DNA from 4 places in the Vibrio sp. YT-19(2023) genome. Region 2 is predicted to be linked to each of the others. Evidence: predicted binding sites of a transcription regulator. Region 2 holds the regulator's gene; each other region holds the start of a gene.
The links. The regulator CRP, encoded in region 2, controls carbon source genes, mostly activating them, when cyclic AMP is high. The targets are predictions, from matches to a motif close to TGTGANNNNNNTCACA.
Positions count from the first base shown of each region.

Region 1: a site for CRP is predicted at 2,466-2,481, ahead of R7E78_RS02740 (glycogen/starch/alpha-glucan phosphorylase). Genes of this name have one in related genera too.
Region 3: a site for CRP is predicted at 3,536-3,551, ahead of R7E78_RS17100 (NupC/NupG family nucleoside CNT transporter). Genes of this name have one in related genera too.
Region 4: a site for CRP is predicted at 1,265-1,280, ahead of ectA (diaminobutyrate acetyltransferase). Genes of this name have one in related genera too.

Region 1 covers NZ_JAWOQN010000002.1:159,245-164,253, forward strand. Annotated here, with positions in the region: gene malT (HTH-type transcriptional regulator MalT) at 1-2,010, opposite strand, end outside; gene R7E78_RS02740 (glycogen/starch/alpha-glucan phosphorylase) at 2,745-5,009, shown strand, end outside.
Region 2 covers NZ_JAWOQN010000034.1:29,206-34,214, forward strand. Annotated here, with positions in the region: gene astD (succinylglutamate-semialdehyde dehydrogenase) at 1-741, shown strand, start outside; gene R7E78_RS19940 (DUF1338 domain-containing protein) at 990-1,781, shown strand; gene crp (cAMP-activated global transcriptional regulator CRP) at 1,918-2,550, opposite strand; gene R7E78_RS19950 (phosphoribulokinase) at 2,791-3,660, opposite strand; gene R7E78_RS19955 (YheU family protein) at 3,786-3,998, opposite strand; gene R7E78_RS19960 (hydrolase) at 4,032-5,009, opposite strand, start outside.
Region 3 covers NZ_JAWOQN010000024.1:15,423-20,431, reverse strand. Annotated here, with positions in the region: gene R7E78_RS17120 (NADH:ubiquinone reductase (Na(+)-transporting) subunit B) at 1-556, shown strand, start outside; gene R7E78_RS17115 (tryptophanase) at 855-2,255, shown strand; gene R7E78_RS17110 (DUF2913 family protein) at 2,334-2,945, opposite strand; tRNA gene R7E78_RS17105 (tRNA-Leu) at 2,978-3,061, opposite strand; gene R7E78_RS17100 (NupC/NupG family nucleoside CNT transporter) at 3,623-4,831, shown strand; gene R7E78_RS17095 (DUF3541 domain-containing protein) at 4,886-5,009, opposite strand, start outside.
Region 4 covers NZ_JAWOQN010000037.1:40,751-45,759, forward strand. Annotated here, with positions in the region: gene R7E78_RS20700 (BCCT family transporter) at 1-1,066, shown strand, start outside; gene ectA (diaminobutyrate acetyltransferase) at 1,381-1,914, shown strand; gene ectB (diaminobutyrate--2-oxoglutarate transaminase) at 1,949-3,214, shown strand; gene R7E78_RS20715 (ectoine synthase) at 3,229-3,615, shown strand; gene R7E78_RS20720 (aspartate kinase) at 3,702-5,009, shown strand, end outside.

The sequences.
Region 1 (5,009 bases), on a different contig from region 2:
ATCGGTATTCCCGCGCGCTTGCCAAAATAGAATCAACGATAGTGAAGCGTTTGCAGTCCAATCTACGTGGTAAGTCGACTGTTTCATCAAGTGCTGTATATGCTCAATGAATTTACCGGCTTTGTCTAATTCACCGCGTCCAATCGCAATACGCGCCAACATCGAATAGCTATGTAAGTGCTTGCTTGGTGAATGGTTTTCGAGAATTTGCAGACCTTTGTACGCGCATTCTTCCGCTTCATCAAGTCGGTTCCAGCACCAAAGTACTTGCGCGCGAATACGCAGCAAAAATTCATGAAGAGGAACATGCTGAAGCTGCTGATCTTCAATCAGACGGAATGCGGAATCTTGTAGTTCAAAGGCAGCTTGCACGTAACCTTGTGCAATTAAAATCTCGCTTTGCTGCAATATTGCCCATAACGCTTGGTGATATACCTGGTACTGACGAGCTAGCTTTTCAGTTTGTTGCATCATTGGCAAAGCACGGTCTAGTTTACCTAGCACGTGGTTAACTTCACCAACAACCGAAGTCGCCACAATTCGGCTACGGTAAATTGTGTTATCAAGTTGGCTAAGCGCTAACTCCGCTAATTCGAGAGCTTTTTCTGGCTGGTTACTGTTGATAGCCACTTGAGCAAGCAACGCGTTTGCTTGACCTTGATAATGAATATCTAACGCAATGTTACGCTTTTTGTGTTCCTCTTCCGCTTCTTCAAGCAGGTGGCCCACTTGGTTATAACGATGCTGACTTTGAGCCAACCATGCTCGGAGCATCGTAAGTTTTGGGTGGCTGAACAACAGATCATCGTCCAACTTGTTAATTGAGCTTTCCAGTGTGCTGAGTTCGCCTTGGTTAAACATCTTCCAGCCGAATTCGTTTAGGATCTCTACCACTAAGTCCTTATCATTCGATTTTTGTGCATGATGAATCGCTTGGTGTGGTGCTTTTTGTTGTAACCAAGCGATAGCAGCATTGCGGTGGAGATCTTTTTCTTGCTGAGGAATACGAGCTTGGCGCTCATGAGATAAAAACTCGCCAAATAAGTTATGGAACCGGAACCAGTTCTGTTCCCCTTCGAGCGGGTAAATGAATAAGCCGTAACGGTTAAGCGATTCAATCATTCCCAGTGCGTCTTCGCGTTGGGTAAGGGCAAACACTAGCTCATCATTGAAGTGGTCAAGCACGGATACTTGCATTAAAAAGTGACGAGTTTCGTGATCGAGTAAGTCAAACACTTCTTCGACCAAGTAATCCCACAAGTGCGCGTGATTGAACTGCGATACCGACTCTACAGTTTGCGCCAATGTGCGGTTTTGATGTTGGGCTTGTAATGCGATCAACTGCATCGCCGATGGCCAACCTTCAACATAGGTTCTTAGGCTGTTCGCCATGTCTTCATCAATACCATCGGCGATACGCTGGTTAAAGAAGCGAGTGGTTTCTTCGGTATCAAACGCCAACATCTCGTTGCCGATTTCGATCATTAAATCACGAACACGTAAGTTTGCAGTGCCCAGAGGCGGCGCTGCACGACTGGTTACCACAACGGTGAGGTTGTCTGGCATGTGCTTTAAAAAGAAACGCATGGATTCATGGATTTCATCATTCGTGATTAAATGGTAGTCATCAAGCACCACGTAGCACTCTTGATGAAAGTCAGCCATTTCAGCGAACACTTCGCTAAATAGGGAGCGTAAAGACGAGATCTGACGTTTTTCCGCCAGTTTTTGTGCGTTAGCGCAACTGAAGTTGGTGGCTTTGTTTAATGCTTGAAGCAGATAGTTTACAAAGCGAAAGCCGTCGTTATCGCTGTCATCAATGCTGTACCAACCGACGTTTGGCTTATCGGATAGCCACTGCGCTGCCATTGTCGTTTTTCCGTAACCTGCTGGGGATCGGAATAAAACCAATTTGTAGTAAGGCGCTTGCTGTAGTAAGTCCAACACTCGTGGGCGCACGATGGCATTGTGCAGGCGTCCTGGTCGAGTAAGCTTAGATGGAATCCACATTAGTAGTTATGTCCTTATTTATGTATACCCAAATGACTGCAACGTGATCATTCTAGTAAAGCCCCCTTGAAAGCCGTCTTACTGAATGATGTCATCAGCATCAAAAACACTGTTTGAATGCCGGATAATGTCGCTACTGTTGGGGCTTGCGTCCGTCTGAAAAACCATTCCATACGGTCACTTAGATATAAAAGCTAGCGAAAACTAGAAATAACTCACATCGCCTAATTCTAGTTTGTATAAAAAGCGTACAATCCTGTGAGCTGAGTGGGATGTTACGACATCAGAAATGTTCGTTACTTTGATCCACTTCCTAATTCTCAAGGGTTGATGGATTTACCATCAACTACGCCCTTTATTTGTGATTGTCGTCACTTAAATATCGTTTGTTTCGTTAGCGTTAAGATCGCGTTGCACATAGATTACGAAAAGTTCTTCTACGCTGACCGAGTTAATGTGACCGATATTACAATTTTCACATCATCAGATGAGTGGACTATAAAAAGCGTCATGAACGGGTTTTAACCTTTCTCACATTCCATTGTGATCAAAATCACTAAGAACTGGTGCAAAGTTCACTTTGTTGAGATTTGGATCACTAACCTAGCAATGGTACCCCCTCTACGCCCTCAGCCCTCCTCCTTCAAAGGATGAGAATTAGGAGGATGTTTATTCACAGAGGTAAATGCACGATGTATGGCAGATGAATTACCAAAAGACGTGAGAATTTCGTAATGAAACCTACTCAACAAAAACAATTTGACAAGAAGTCGTTCCAAGAAAGCGTAAAGAAACATTTATCTGTAACTTACGCTCATACGATTGAAAACGCAGACAGCCGCGCATGGTACCTAGCAATGGGGCATGCTCTGGCTGAATTTACTACTCTAGATTTGCTTGCGACAGAAGAAGATCCACGCATTAAAAGTGCGAAGAGCGTTAACTACCTTTCGCTAGAATTCCTTATCGGTCGTTTGACTGGTAACAACCTAATCAGCATGGGTCTGTATGAACAAGTAACAGAAGCAATGGCTGAACTGGGTTACAACCTAACTGATCTGCTAGAAGAAGAGCGCGACCCATCATTGGGTAATGGTGGCCTTGGTCGTCTGGCTGCGTGTTTCATGGATTCATGTGCGGCACAAGAATTCCCAACTGTCGGCTATGGTTTACATTACGAATACGGTCTATTTAAACAGTCATTCAAAGATGGTCGCCAGCAAGAAGCACCTGACGCTTGGCGCGGTGTAGAAGGCTACCCTTGGGAAATTGCGCGTCCAGAACTTGCGCAAGAGATCGGTTTCTACGGTCACGTTGAAGTGATTAACGAGAACGGTAAAGAAGTTCGCAAATGGGTACCAGGCATGACAGTAAGAGCAATGCCTTGGGATCTTCCAATTGTGGGTTACGAATCAGACACGGTTTACCCGCTACGTCTTTGGGAATGTCAGGCGATTGCACCATTCTCACTAGCAAGCTTTAACAATGGTGATTACTTCGAAGCTCAGCACGCACTGATCGACGCAGGTAACATCACTAAAGTGCTTTACCCGAACGACAACCACGAGAAAGGTAAAACACTGCGTCTAATGCAGCAGTACTTCCACTCAGCAGCGTCTGTACGTGACATCCTACGTCGCCACGAAGCTGCGGGCTACTCGCTAGCGGATCTACCTAAGCAAGAGACTATCCAGCTTAACGATACGCACCCAACGATTGCGATTCCTGAACTAATGCGCATCCTGATGGATGAAAAAGGTTTAGCTTGGGAAGCGGCTTGGGAAATCAGCTCTAAGACATTTGCGTACACCAACCACACGCTACTTCCAGAAGCACTAGAGACATGGCCAGAGTCGCTAATCCAGCACCTGCTACCACGTCATATGGAGATCATTTACGAGATCAACCACCGCTTCCTACAAGACGTACGTGCAATGTGGCCGGGTGATGTCGCGAAGCAACAGAAGCTTTCTATCATCGAAGAAGGTTTCCACCGCATGGTTCGCATGGCAAACCTATGTGTAATCGGCTCTTACGCAGTAAACGGTGTAGCAGCACTTCACTCTGAATTGGTTAAGAAAGACCTATTCCCAGAGTTCCACGAAATGTACCCGACACGTCTACACAACGTAACGAACGGTATTACGCCACGTCGCTGGTTGAAGTTCTGTAACCCAGGTCTGTCTCAGCTTATCACTGAGAAAGTCGGCCCAGAATGGCCAGCGAAACTAGAGCAACTTGAAGGTATTGCGAAGTACGCTACTGACGCGACATTCCAAAAAGAATTCATGGCAGTGAAGAAAGAGAACAAAGAACGCCTAGCAACTTGGGTGAAAGAGAACATGGGTATCGAGCTCGATACTAATGCAATCTTCGATGTTCAAATCAAGCGTCTGCACGAGTACAAACGTCAGCATCTAGACTTGCTACACGTACTGTCTCTGTACCACCGTATTCTTAATGAACCAGGTTTTGAGTGTACGCCACGCGTTGTGTTCTTCGCAGCAAAAGCAGCACCGGGTTACCACCTAGCGAAAGAAATCATCTTCGCAATCAACAAGATTGCAGACAAGGTGAACAACGATCCTCGCATCGGTAACAAGCTGAAAGTGGTATTCATCCCTGACTACCGCGTGAGCATGGCTGAAATCATTATCCCTGCGGCTGACGTTTCTCAACAAATCTCGCTAGCGGGTAAAGAAGCATCAGGTACAGGTAACATGAAGATGGCGCTAAACGGTGCGCTAACTATCGGTACAATGGATGGTGCAAACGTTGAGATTCGTGAGGAAGTAGGCGATGAGAACATCTATATCTTCGGTCTAGATGTTGAAGGTGTGAAAGCGCTGAAAGCTCAAGGTTACAACCCATTTGATTACTACAATGCGGATCACTTACTCAAAGCGTCAATGGACTTGCTATTGGGTGAAGAGTTCACACCAGGTCAACCAGGCTTACTGCGTGCAACGTATGACAGCCTACTAGACGGCGGTGACCCG
Region 2 (5,009 bases):
CTCGCACTAGAAATGGGGGGTAATAACCCAATGGTGATCTCTGATAAATATGGTGATTTGGATGCCACGGTTTACACCATCATCCAGTCAGCGTTTATCAGTGCTGGGCAGCGTTGTACGTGTGCTCGTCGTTTGTATGTGCCATTGGGTGAAAAAGGCGATGCGCTTATCACCAAGCTCGTTGAAGCGACACGCAATATTCGCGTAGACCAACCATTTGCAGAACCTGCGCCATTTATGGGACCGCAAATTTCGGTCGCGGCAGCCAAGTTTATTCTTGATGCCCAAGCCAATCTACAGTCTCTTGGCGGTGAAAGCTTGATTGAAGCGAAAGCAGGAGAGGCGGCGTTTGTTTCTCCAGGCATCATTGATGTAACGAACATTGCTGAGTTACCAGATGAAGAGTACTTCGGCCCACTTCTGCAAGTGGTGCGCTACGAAGGATTAGACAAAGCCGTGGCGCTAGCAAACGATACGCGCTTTGGCTTATCTGCTGGTTTGGTTTCAACCGACGACCAAGAATGGGAATACTTCGTTGACCACATTCGTGCAGGAATCGTGAACCGTAACCGCCAGCTCACTGGTGCAAGCGGTGATGCGCCATTTGGTGGTCCGGGGGCGTCGGGTAACTTGCGCCCAAGCGCTTACTACGCAGCAGATTACTGTGCGTACCCAATGGCATCAATGGAAGGTCAAGAAACTGTCTTGCCTGCAACATTGAGTCCAGGTGTAGCGCTATAAGATTTAATAATAGAGTCGCAACTATGCATTGCGGCTCACCTTGCCGGCGCATCATTTAGGTATGGGTTGTAGTGATCGTTGGCAGAACACGAAAAGTGAGCAAAGACTCGGAAAAGCGTGTTGACTGACTGGCATTTACCGTCACAGGTTGATGGTTGCTCGTTCATTATTCTGGACAACTTTTGTTGTGAACGAGCAGCCAACTTCCGCTTACCTTTAAACTCTACATCTCGTAACAAGGAGTCGTTATGACGCCCGATGTGTTATTTGAATCGCTATGGCAAGATTACATTCAACGTCTTTGCCCTTCGGCTGCTAAAGTGCATCAGCTGCTTCAAGAAGATGAGCCTCTGATTAATGATCATATAGCTTTACGTACCTTCAATATCGCGCCTCTTGGTATTGAAACTCTAGCTAAGCCATTTGTAGCTATTGGTTACAAGGCGTGTGGTGATTACGTTTTCGAAAGCAAAAAGCTAGTTGCTAAGCACTATGAGCACCCAGATCCGAAGCAACCTAAAGTATTTATTAGTGAGCTAAAAGTTGAAGAGTGCTCGCCTGAGCTACAAGAGATTGTGAAAAATTTGGTGGCACAAGTCGATGCTGACAAGCTGAACGATAGCGCATTCTTACATGGTGGACGCTTGTGGGATTTAAGCTTTGCTGATTACCAAACGTTGGCTAAAGAAAGTGAGTACGCATCTTGGCTTGCGGCGCATGGTTACGGAGCAAACCACTTCACGGTGAGCGTTAACCAGCTCAATGAATATGAAGAAGTGAAGCAGGTAAACAATCATCTGCGTACCGCTGGGTTTACCATTAATGAAAATGGTGGTGAAGTGAAGGGCACTCCTGAGGTGTTGCTAGAGCAGTCATCGACCATGGCAGATAAAGTAGCGGTTCGTTTTAGCGAAGGCACTGAAATTATCCCTGGCGGGTTTTATGAATTTGCTAAGCGCTATCCGATGGAAAATGGTGATTTGTACCCAGGTTTCGTGGCTGCTTCAGCTGACAAAATCTTTGAAAGTACGAATGGCTAAGTTTTAGGGTTAACCTGTTAAGCTTACTCATTAGTGTTCGCTGCACCCTATCTCATTTGGTCATGAGCAAATAAAAAGCCACCAATGTTGCCATTGGTGGCTTTTATAATTTTGTTCGTGTCACTCTAGTTCGAGATTAACGAGTACCGTAAACCACGATGGTTTTACCGTGAGCAGAGATTAGGTTCTGCTCTTCTAGCATCTTCAAGATACGACCTACTGTCTCACGAGAACAGCCAACAATTTGACCGATTTCTTGACGAGTGATCTTGATTTGCATGCCGTCTGGGTGAGTCATTGCGTCTGGTTGTTTTGCAAGGTTCAGAAGCGTCTGAGCGATACGACCAGTTACGTCTAGGAACGCCAGGTCACCCACTTTTTGGCTAGTTACTTGAAGACGACGAGCCATCTGCGCAGAAAGACGCATTAGGATGTCTGGGTTTACTTGGATAAGCTGACGGAACTTCTTGAAAGAAATTTCAGCAACTTCACAAGGAGATTTAGCACGGACCCAAGCTGTGCGCTCTTGGTCTTCCTCGAATAGACCAAGTTCACCAATAAAGTCTCCTTGGTTTAGGTAAGAAAGGATCATCTCCTTACCTTCTTCGTCTTTGATAAGAACCGCAACAGAACCTTTAACGATGTAGTACAAAGTTTCTGCCTTTTCGCCCGCGTGAATTAGCGTGCTCTTTGAAGGGTACTTATGAATATGACAGTGTGAAAGAAACCACTCTAATGTTGGGTCGGTTTGAGGTTTACCTAGAACCATAATATCTCACTTCCTCTGCAGGGTACGCTTGCGCTATCCATATTTTAGCTAAGCCTGAATTAGGCCTACTAGAATAAGAGCACTTTTTATATGCTGCAAGCTCTCTTGTGTTTCGGTAAGAAATAGTATCCTTTTTCGAAAACGATTTCTTGATTTTAATCGTGCCATGATTGAGATTTTGTAAGCAAAACTGTGCACATGATCACGGTATGAAAAGTAAACATCTTCGCAGGCAGGTTTTTAGCCAATTTTCCCTGTTTCGATGAGCTGTTGTAGGATAGGCCGAACTATGAGCTCCATTGCAAAGCTCATCTTACCGCCGGGTACGACAATCGTGTTGTGGCGTGACATGAATGAGCCATCAATCATGGCCAGCAGATATGGGAAGTCGACATTCTTGATACCGCGTAGGCGAATCACCACAAAACTCTCATCCAAACTAGGGATGCCTTTTGCATTAAGTGGGTTGGAAGTATCAACGGTCGGTACGCGCTGGAAGTTGATGTGAGTACGAGAAAACTGCGGAGTGATATAGTTGAGGTAATCGTCCATGGATCGCACGATTGAGTCCATTACCGCTTCACGCGAATGGCCGCGATCGCGAGTGTCACGTACGAATTTTTGGATCCACTCTAAGTTCACAATCGGCACCATGCCAATTAAGAAATCCACATGTTGAGCAACATTAACCTCGCCATCGACCACGCCACCATGTAACCCTTCATAAAACAGCACGTCGCTGTTTTCGGGTAAGTCTTGCCACGGTGTAAACGTGCCTGGCATTTGATTGTAGGGAACCGCTTCGTCAAACGTGTGCAGATAACGGCGCACGCTGCCAGTGCCGTCATGCCCGAACTTACGGAAAAACTCTTCTAATCCCGGGAAGTCATTAGCTTGTGGGCCAAAGTAGCTAATGTGTCGACCTTGCTCGCGGGCTTTGCGGATTTCGATGTCCATTTCTGGGCGAGTAAAGCGATGGAAGCTATCGCCTTCAACCCATGCGGGTTTAACGTTCATCATATTGAACATTTTACGGAAGGCTTCAGATGTAGTGGTCGTGCCGGCACCGGACGAACCAGTAACCGCAATAATTGGGTGTTTAGCTGACATGACAAACCTTGTCGAAAATTACTTACCTGTAATGCGCAGTAGAGTTACTACTGCACGGTCGATATCCCACTATAGCACGTAACAATACCTTATCATCGAGTGGGATACGGTAAAATGTGAAGGGTCTAAAATTTTGTTTTATGCTGAATATCGACGGTTTCGTGTAGCTCAGAGAACACGATAACCGCTTCACCTTTTTCCAATTGAGCTTTAACTTGATCAATTTTGTCTTGCAAAGAAACCTCGACGGTTCCGTAATCCGTTCCTTCGCGTAAGACGAATTCACGAATTAAGTTTTCCAATGTTTCCGGCGCAATGTCTTGCCATGGAATGATCATAAATACCTCTAACTTTTATGATGAGCGGCTAGTTTACTGCGTTCGTTGCTTGGATACAGCAGAAAGGTAATCTGCGGCGATACTTTCGTAATACGCGGGCAGCGCTTCCTCCAACCAAAACTTAGGTTTTAACGCCGTTCCTGTCAGGAAGCCAACATGGCCACCGTGTTCAAAGAGACGGTAATCAATGTTATCTGGCAGAACAAACTTCGGTATCACATCATCGGTCATGAACGGATCGTCTTTGGCATGGATGATCAGTGTCGGTAGCGTGATCTGTTGTAATTTACTTAAGCCTGAACATTGATCGTAATAATCTTGTGCGTCTTTAAAGCCATGCAATGGTGCGGTGATCAAATCATCGAATTCATACAGCCGTGTGACACGTTTTATTGAGTTGTAGGACAGCGCAAGCTCGCCGTGCAGTAGATGATGCTTTTGTAACGCGTTACGTTTCAGTGAAGAAAGCAGGTAACGGCGATACACTTTCGAAAAGCCTTGTTCAATACGGTTTGCACACGCCGCTAGGTCTAAAGGCGCTGAGATAATAGTCGCTGCATTCAAAATAGGGTGGTCTTTATATTGGGCTAAATAATTCGCCAACATGTTACCGCCAAGAGAAATACCAACCGCAACTTTGGGATTATCAGGAAAGCGTTGCTCAAGGTGCTCTAAGAAGTGGCGGGCGTCAGTCACTTCACCAGAATGATAGGCGCGAGCTTTCTTGTTTGGCTTACCGCTACAACCGCGGAAATGCATCATCACCGACAGCCATCCAGATTGAGCAAATGCATTCATTAGCCCATTGGCATAAGGGCTATAGAAGCACCCCTCTAATCCATGAAATAAAACAAAAATCGGTTTTTTTTGTGCAGGCTCTTGGGTTGGGTCCTCGCTCCACGCGAGATCGAGAAAGTCGCCATCGGATGTATCGAGGGTTTGCCAAATCGGCGTAAACAACGCTTTTTTGCGAATAAAACGCGGCAAAAGCGTTTGGAGATGCGGGTTTTT
Region 3 (5,009 bases), on a different contig from region 2:
TTACTCTGGCGCTACTCCACTTAGCCAATGGTATGAAGGAGGGCAAAGTGCTTTGATAAATAATATGACGGGAGAGCCAATTTCATGGGGAGATGCTTTTGTTGGTAATTTACCAGGCTCGATGGGTGAAGTCTCCACGTTGTTGATCGCACTAACAGGCTTGGTTCTCATCTTTATGAAGATTGCATCGTGGAGAATTGTTGCGGGCGTGTTGGTCGGTTTAATCGGAGCTTCATTACTATTGAATGCGATCGGTTCAGACTCTAACCCCATGTTCTCCATGCCGTTCTACTGGCACTTCGTGATTGGTGGGGTTGCGTTTGGTACCTTCTTCATGGCGACAGACCCTGTCTCGGCAGCTTTTACCAATAACGGGAAATGGGCATACGGACTATTAATCGGCGTGATGACGATTTTTATCCGAGTGCTGAACCCGGCTTATCCAGAAGGCATCATGTTAGCTATTCTATTTGCTAACTTATTCGCGCCACTTTTCGATTACCTAGTCAAAGAAAGTAATATCAAACGCAGAATGAAAAGGGCGAGACCTTCTTAAAATGAGGGTGACCTCACTGAAAATTGATTGAAAACTGCACTATATTGAAAAGGTCAGAGACATGGGGTTTCTGACTTTTTATTTTTATCAGGAGGACGAAGACGATGAGAATAAAGGATATTCTCGATAGCCGTTTGGTGCTGTCGTTCTGGTATAACCTAGACTACTGCTTGTCTCTTCTTAGTAAAATCTCTTCTCGTTGATTTCCTCAATGCAATCGCATTGAAAAGCATTCTATCTATTTGTTTTTTAGTCTTACGTGAAACTGCGTAGGGCAATGCGTATAAGGAAATTAACAATGAAACGTATTCCAGAACCTTTCCGTATCAAAATGGTTGAGCCAATCAAAATGACGACTTTGGCAGACCGTGAAGTCGCGTTAAAAGAAGCGGGCTATAATCCATTTCTTCTTCGTAGTGATGATGTTTATATCGATTTGCTGACTGACTCTGGCACTGGTGCCATGAGTGATAATCAGTGGGCTGGCATCATGATGGGGGATGAATCCTATGCGGGGAGTCGAAATTACTACAACCTGTGTGATGCAGTGGAGCACTTCTTCGGTTATAAGCTCACCGTGCCTGCACACCAAGGGCGTGGTGCCGAGCAAATTTTGTTCCCAGCTTTGATTGAGCGTATGCGTCAGGTGCGTGGTGGCGAAACGCCAGTATTTATCTCGAACTACCATTTTGATACCACAGCGGGTCACATTGAACTCAATGGCGGTAAAGCGATTAACGTGGTAACGGAAGAAGCATTCGACACCACTACGCCTTATGATTGGAAGGGCAATTTTGATATCGATAAGCTGGTGGCAACAATTGAAGCGCACGGTTCGCATAACATTTGTGCAATTATCACCACGATTACTTGTAATAGCTCCGGTGGTCAGCCTGTGTCGATGGAAAACATGCGCAGTGTGTACGAGATTGCAACCAAGTACGATATTCCAGTGGTGATTGACTCGGCTCGTTACTGTGAGAACGCCTACTTTATCAAGCAGCGTGAAGCGGGTTACGAGAATAAATCGATTCTGGAAATCATCCGTGAGATGTACCAGTACGGTGATATGCTCACCATGTCAGCTAAGAAAGACCCGATGGTAAACATTGGTGGCATGTGTTGTATTCGTGATCATAAGGAGTTGTTCCAGGCGGTGCAGACGCGCTGCGTACCCATGGAAGGATTTGTAACATACGGCGGCATGGCTGGGCGTGATATGGAAGCGCTCGCTCGCGGTTTGTATGAAGCCGCGGATGAGGATTTTCTTCACTATAGAATTAGCCAAGTTCAATACTTAGGTGAGCGCTTACGTGAAGGCGGTATTCCGATTCAATACCCAACGGGTGGTCATGCGGTGTTTGTGGATGCCGCTAAGATTTTGCCACATATTCTAGCGGATCAGTTTCCTGCGCAGGTATTGTGTAATGCTTTGTACTTGGAAGCGGGTATTCGAGCAGTAGAGATAGGATCGTTGCTGCTTGGTCGAGATCCGGAAACGGGTAAACAAAAAGTGTCAGAGCTTGAGTTGATGCGTTTGACCATTCCACGTCGTGTCTACACAAACGATCATATGGATTACATTGCGGATGCGATTATCGAACTGAAAAATCGTGCACATGAGTTAAAAGGGCTCACTTTCGAGTACGAGCCACCAGTGCTGCGCCACTTTACTGCTCGATTTAAAGAGATCGATTAACTCAAGTTTAAATCTAGATAAGCAAAAGGCCGCGAGTTTCGCGGCCTTTTTCGATTCGTTTATTTCTTAGCGTTACACTTACGCCAACTCTAATGTGATGCGAACGAACTGGTCGTCTTGATACTGCACTTCATAATTGAAGGTACCACTGGCGTAAATGCTGCCAAGAAAAAGTGAACGTTGACTCATTGGTCCGCGGAACAGCATCGAAATAGGAGCGATTAGGGCGTTATTATCATCGAAGTGCTGATTTAAGTTCTCAGAAAGCACACACAGCAAACAGCCGTGTTGGTCGTGAGATAAGTCGACGTCTTCCGGTCGAGATAATAACACGGTAGTCCCCAGTTTCTTCTCAATCTCGTTGATCAGCAGCAAGTAGCTATCTAGATCGGGTTGAGGGTTGCTGGGTTTGTCTGCACCGACGCAGCGCTCGAGTAATGCTTCCAGATTTCCGTTCTCACCTTTTGCCTGCTGAGTCAAAGATTTTAACGGCTTTTTAATCAGCTTATAGCGATTACTCTTCAGTTTTGGTTTCAGCCATTTCTGAAGTAAGTCATTACGTTCTTTAAGGGAGAGGCCATGCGAGGACGCGTGAATTTTAAAGTGCAGGTGTAATAAAGCGTGAACCGCAAGCTCACTCAGAAGTTGATTAGCATCTGTAGACTGTCTTGCCTGCTTAGAACTTTGCATTACACTCGAACAAAATTAGGGAAGAAGGATAATGGTGCCGAGAGAGGGACTCGAACCCTCACACCAAAGGCACTAGCACCTCATGCTAGCGTGTCTACCAATTTCACCATCTCGGCATCATGATGCTCTGAATACTCAGAGGCCTCGAAAGAAGCAACGCGAATTGTATAACCAAAATCCACCTGTTGGCGAGAGCAAAATGACGAATTTTGGCTCTTTCGAGTTTGATTGCATATTTATTGGTCACTTTTATGTTTTTTACCATCAACGCCTATCCTTATGCCCTTACTTTTATTAATAGTATGACGACAAAAGAGTGCTTTTGCCTAAATTTTGAACGCTTGAACGTTTGCGTAAATAAATGTGATGAATATCTCTTTTTGTTGGCTATACTTGCGTCCCGTTTAAGCGGGAATTAGGGTTTAGTTGTTCAGGACCCTTACCCATACAAGCCGTCACATGGAGCAGGCCAAGCAACATGCTCGCCAGCAGTGAATGACCCCACGGACCGGACCAGCTACGTTCAATTGCTTGTATAAGGTAAAAATAAGATGTCGAACTATTCGTTCTGTCTACATTCTGGATCTAAAAGTGAGTTATCACTCGCTGCGTTGTCCCTTTCTTCTGCCAATTCCTTTGGCTCTTTTTTCTTTTTCAACGTTTAGTAGGTCCAGCTCATGAGTGTTCTATTTAGTCTATTTGGTATTGTTGCACTGCTAGGTTGTGCTTTCCTACTTTCTGAGGGTCGTTCTTCCATTAATTGGAAAACTGTATCTCGCGCCTTGATGCTACAAATGGGGTTTGCTGCTTTGGTGCTCTATTTCCCGTTGGGTCAAGCGGCGCTGGCGAGTTTAAGTAATGGGGTCGCGGGGCTACTCAGCTTTGCTGATGAAGGGATTAAATTCCTCTTTGGTGACCTCGCTTCTTCTGGCTTTATCTTCGCTATTCGTGTCCTTCCTATCATCATCTTCTTCAGTGCTCTTATCTCCGCCCTTTACTATTTGGGCATTATGCAAAAAGTGATTCAATTTATTGGCGGCGCTATCCAGAAGTTCTTGGGTACGAGTAAAGCAGAGTCTTTGGTTGCAACAGGGAACATCTTCTTATCTCAAGGCGAGTCACCACTTCTTATTCGTCCATTTCTTTCTAACATGACTCGCTCTGAACTGTTTGCCGTGATGGCTGGTGGTATGGCTTCAGTGGCGGGCAGTGTGCTTGGTGGTTATGCTGGTTTGGGTGTCGACCTCAAATACTTGATCGCGGCAAGCTTTATGGCAGCGCCAGGTAGTTTGATGATGGCAAAAATTATCGTTCCTGAGCGTCAAACGCCAAGCGATTACAACAATATTGAGCTAGATAAATCAGAAGAAAGCAACGTAATTGATGCGCTAGCAAGCGGTGCTATGGGCGGTATGAAAGTTGCTGTTGCTGTTGGTACCATGCTTATCGCTTTCGTGAGTGTTATCGCGATGGTGAACACGGGGCTAGAAAACTTGGGTGAGATACTTGGTTTCTCTGGCGTAACGCTACAAGCGATTTTTGGTTATTTGTTTGCACCTCTCGCATGGTTGATTGGTGTGCCAAGCCACGAAATCCTAGCTGCGGGTTCATACATTGGTCAGAAAGTGGTGATGAATGAGTTTGTTGCGTTTATCGATTTTGTGCAGCACAAAGCGACACTGTCTGAGCATACTCAAATTATTATCACTTTTGCGTTGTGTGGTTTTGCGAACATTGGCTCAATTGCGATTCAGTTGGGTTCTATCGGCGTGATGGCACCTGAGCGCCGCAAAGATGTTGCAAGTCTAGGCCTAAAAGCGGTTGCTGCTGGTACACTCGCTAACCTGATGAGTGCGTGCTTAGCGGGCATTTTTATCTCTCTCTAATTTAGATTGAAGATACACACTAAAAACCCGCCTAAATGGCGGGTTTTGTTATTTCTAAGGCTTGGGCATTAAGCCGTAAGGTATCGATTTAAAAGCCTCTGGGTGCTCTTGATAAGTTGGCGCTTTATGTACCCCTTTCCAATCGAGCAGCATGATGGCTAGCACGTTACGGTGTTCG
Region 4 (5,009 bases), on a different contig from region 2:
ATACGCGCTCTTGGCTCTTGGACTGGCTATCTTTTCATTTAACAAAGGTTTGCCACTCACCATGCGCTCAATTTTTTACCCTTTGTTTGGTGAGCGTGTATGGGGTTGGACTGGTCATATTATCGATATTCTTGCAGTGGTAGCGACGGTTTTTGGTTTAGCAACATCGCTAGGCTACGGTGCGTCTCAAGCCGCAACGGGTTTGAACTTCCTGTTTGATGTCCCAATGACCAATACCACGCAGGTTATATTGATTATTGGTATTACTGCGCTCGCTTTAATCTCTGTTGTGGCTGGACTCGATAAGGGCGTGAAAATCTTATCTGAAATCAACATGGGTCTTGCAGCGCTGCTATTGCTATTTGTTATTGTTGTTGGCCCGACGATTGCGATTTTAACTGGTTTCTTCGAGAACATCGTTTCCTATGTGGCTAATATCCCTGCCTTATCTATGCCATTTGGACGAGAGGATGTGAATTACTCTCAAGGCTGGACGGCGTTTTACTGGGCGTGGTGGATTTCTTGGTCACCATTTGTGGGTATGTTCATCGCACGTGTGTCTCGCGGTCGTTCAGTTCGTGAGTTTATTATTTGCGTTATTCTTATCCCATCTTCAGTTTGTGTGTTATGGATGACGGCTTTTGGCGGTAACGCAATTAGCCAATACGTTAATGATGGCTACGAGGCGGTGTTTAACGCAGAACTACCTTTAAAACTTTTTGCCATGTTAGATGTTATGCCATTGGCTGAGATAACATCTTTTGTCGGCATTATCTTAGTCGTGGTGTTCTTCATTACCTCTTCTGACTCAGGATCACTGGTTATTGATACTATTGCTGCGGGCGGTAAGGTCGATGCACCAACGCCACAACGCGTGTTCTGGTGTACGTTTGAAGGTTTGGTTGCGATTGCATTGATGTTGGGTGGTGGTCTAGCTGCTGCTCAAGCAATGGCGGTGACGACTGGTTTACCATTTACTATTGTTTTGCTTGTTGCAACGGTATCTTTGATAAAAGGTTTGATGGATGAACCTCGTCCAAAGGCGGTTTCTAAGAAATCAAAATAACTAGTATCAGCAGTTAAATTATTGATAAAAGCGGTATGCGAAAGCATGCCGCTTTTTTTTGGATTTCTATTTTTCTCTGAGAAATGAACAGCATGGAAAACGGTCTTATTCTGGTTATTTTTTGTGCTGTGCATTTGGGTGACTATTTAATAAATTAGACCTCGAACTATTTTAACTTTTGGTTAATAGGTTCATTTTTGTGATATGTGTCACAAAAATGCCGATGAAAAGGCGGATTATTTGATTTTTAGTCGCGAGGGATGCCCATAATAAAAAGGAAATTTAATTAGACCTCAAAGGATATGTATTTTCACATGATCACATCAGCACCTTGGGTCCTTTATCCAGAGATTGGAGAAGACTCAAGTAAAAAATGGATTTTTCGTGAGCCTAAAATCTCTGATGGTGACGACATTTACAGCTTGATTGCAGACTGTCCTCCATTGGACATGAACTCATCTTATTGCAATTTCCTACAGTCTACGCATTTCAGCAAAACCAGTATTTTGGTTGAGCAAAAAGGCGAAATCGCAGGTTTCATTTCCGGTTATCAGAAACCAGACGAGCAAGACGTTTTATTTGTCTGGCAAGTTGCAGTCTCACCTCGCTTTAGAGGTCATGGTTTAGCATTCCGCATGTTGAAAGAACTTCTCACCCGAGAGGAATTAGGCGGTGTTAAATCGGTAGAAACTACCATCACGGAAGATAATAAAGCCTCTTGGGCACTGTTCAAAAAGTTAGATGCGATGAACGGCAATTCTGGCCAAGTAAGCACATTTTTGGATGAAGAAGCCCACTTTAAAGGCAAACACGATACAGAATATTTGTATCGCATTCCTCTCAAATAATCCTCAAACAATAGGAATTAAAAACGGTCTCATCATGGATATTTTCAAAAAGCAGGAATCCAACGTACGCTCATATTCAAACAATTTCCCGGTCGTTTTTCGTAAAGCGAAAGGCTGCTGGCTAGAAACAGAACAAGGTGAACGATACTTAGACTTCCTTGCTGGAGCGGGATCTCTAAATTACGGCCATAACAATCCAGTACTAAAACAAGCGTTGCTTGAGTACATTGAAATGGACGGTATTACTCACGGTTTGGATATGCACTCAGAAGCGAAAGCATCGTTTCTGGAAGCGTTGGATACTTACATCCTTAAACCAAGAAACTTGGATTACAAGGTTCAGTTTACGGGCCCAACAGGTACTAACGCTGTTGAGGCGGCATTGAAGCTGGCTAAAAAAGTAAAAGGCCGCGACAGCGTCGTTGCGTTTACTAACGGTTTCCATGGTTGTACTGCTGGCGCACTGGCTGCAACGGGTAACCAGCATCACAGACAAGGTAACGGTTCTAGTCTAAGTAACGTCACTCGTATTCCATTTGAAGGTTACGCTGGCGTAGATGGTCTTGCGCTGTTCGAAACCATGCTAAATGATAACTCTGCAGGTATGGATAAACCAGCCGCTGTACTTCTTGAAACTGTGCAGGGTGAAGGTGGTTTAAATGCTGCTTCAAACGAGTGGTTACAACGTTTGAGCAAAATCTGTAAAGCCAATGACATTCTTGTGATTGTCGATGACATTCAAGCAGGTTGTGGACGTACCGGTACTTTCTTTAGTTTCGAGCCGTCTGGTATCCAACCGGATATCGTGACGCTATCGAAGTCGATCGGTGGTTACGGTTTGCCGATGGCTGTCGTATTACTTAAGCCTGAGCTTGACCAGTGGAAGCCAGGCGAGCATAACGGTACGTTCCGTGGCAATAATCACGCCTTTATTACTGCTGCAAAAGCACTAGAAATTTACTGGGCAAACGATGATTTTGAAACACACATCAAGCAGTGTTCAGACAAGGTAAGTGCTGTTATTGACCGTTGTGTTCGTCGCTTTCCACAAATGTTTGTGCAGAAAAAAGGCCGCGGCATGATGGTTGGTATTGAATGTATCAATGGCGACATGGCATCTGAAATTGCGAAAAACTGTTTCGAGAATGGAATGGTGATAGAGACAGCGGGTCCAGACGATGAAGTTGTGAAGTTCTTTTGTCCACTAACCATCAGCGAATCAGAGCTAGATCAAGGACTAAGCATCTTTGAAAATGCAGTAGAGACTATCGCTGCGAAACATTTCAAACAAGCATCTTAATAAGGATTTTAATTATGATCGTCAGAACTCTAGATGAATGCCGCAACAGCGAACGACGTGTTGTTTCAGATAACTGGGAAAGTGTCCGCATGTTGTTGAAAGACGACAACATGGGTTTCTCTTTCCACATCACAACGATTTATGAAGATACAGAAACTCATATTCACTATCAAAACCACCTTGAATCGGTGTTTTGTATGAGTGGTGAAGGTGAGATTGAAGTTGTAGGTGGAGAAACGTACCCAATCAAACCAGGTACATTATACATCCTTGATAAACACGATGAGCACTACTTGAGAGCTTATAAGAATAAAGAAATGGTAATGGCGTGTGTGTTTAACCCACCGATTACTGGCGCTGAAGTGCACGATGAAAACGGTGTTTATCCTCTCGTTGACTAAAAGATGATGGTGGGGTGCTTTGCCACCCCACACTTTACTATCTCTTCTTTTTTCTTTTTAAAGTTACCAATCAAAAAAGGCTTATCATGACATTTACCGTAGAAAAAATCGGCGGTACATCAATGACAGCATTTGATGCTGTTCTCGACAATATTATTCTTCGTCCCAAAACGCCATACAATCGTATTTTTGTCGTATCTGCATACGGTGGTATGACCGATGCGCTGCTCGAGTGTAAAAAAACCAGTAAACCAGGCGTTTATCAGCTTATCGCGAAACGCGACGACAAATGGGAAGAAGCGTTAGCGTACGTTGAAAGCCGTATGTTGCTGACCAATGAAAATATTTTTGCGGACCCAATGAATCGTATCCGTGCGGATAAATTCATTCGCTCCCGCATTGCTGAAGCGAAAAACTGTATCGCGAATATTTTAGAAACCTGTCAGTACGGTCAATTTTCGTTGCGCCAGTACTTGCCTCAAATTCGAGAGTTTCTCTCGTCTATCGGTGAGGCACATAGTGCTTACAACACAGCACTAAAACTAAAAAATATGGGTATTAACGCTAAGTTCGTTGACCTGTCTGGTTGGGATAATCAAGCGCCAAGAAGCCTTGATGAGTCGATCAGTGACGCGTTTGCTGATATCGATGTATCAAAAGAACTGCCAATCGTGACAGGTTATGCTTACTGTAAAGAGGGCCTAATGCACACTTATGACCGAGGTTATAGTGAGATGACATTTAGCCGAATTGCAGCAATAACAAAAGCGGATTTAGCAGTAATTCACAAAGAGTACCACTTGAGCTCAGCGGACCCACGCGTTGTTGGCCCTGAAAAAGTATTACCAATTGGTAGTACAAACTATGACGTAGCGGACCAACTTGCGAACCTTGGCATGGAAGCTATTCACCCAAATGCCGCTGCGGGTTTGCGTGAAAGTGGTATTGAGCTACAGATTAAAAATACATTCGAACCTGAACACGAAGGTACTTTAATCTCTTCAAGCTATCGTCCGGAAGAAGACAAAGTCGAGATCATCGCAGGTAAAGAAAAAGTATTTGCACTGCATTTGTTTGACCAAGCAATGGTAGGAAAAGCCGATAACGTTAGTTACGAATTGATGGAAATCATCTCCGATGCTCGTGTAAGTTTGGTTGGTAAAGAGATGAACGCGAACTCTATTACTTACTATCTAGGTGGCAGTACAGATAGCTTAAACAAAGTATTGTATAAAGCCGAGAAACGTTATCCGAATGCCTCGATTAAAGGTCGTATGGTCGCGCTTATCTCAGCCATCGGTTCACAAATTGATACCAACAAGACGTTGGCAAAAGGTGTACTTGCATTGATGAATAATGGTGTTACGCCAGTTGCACTGCACTCATCATTGAGA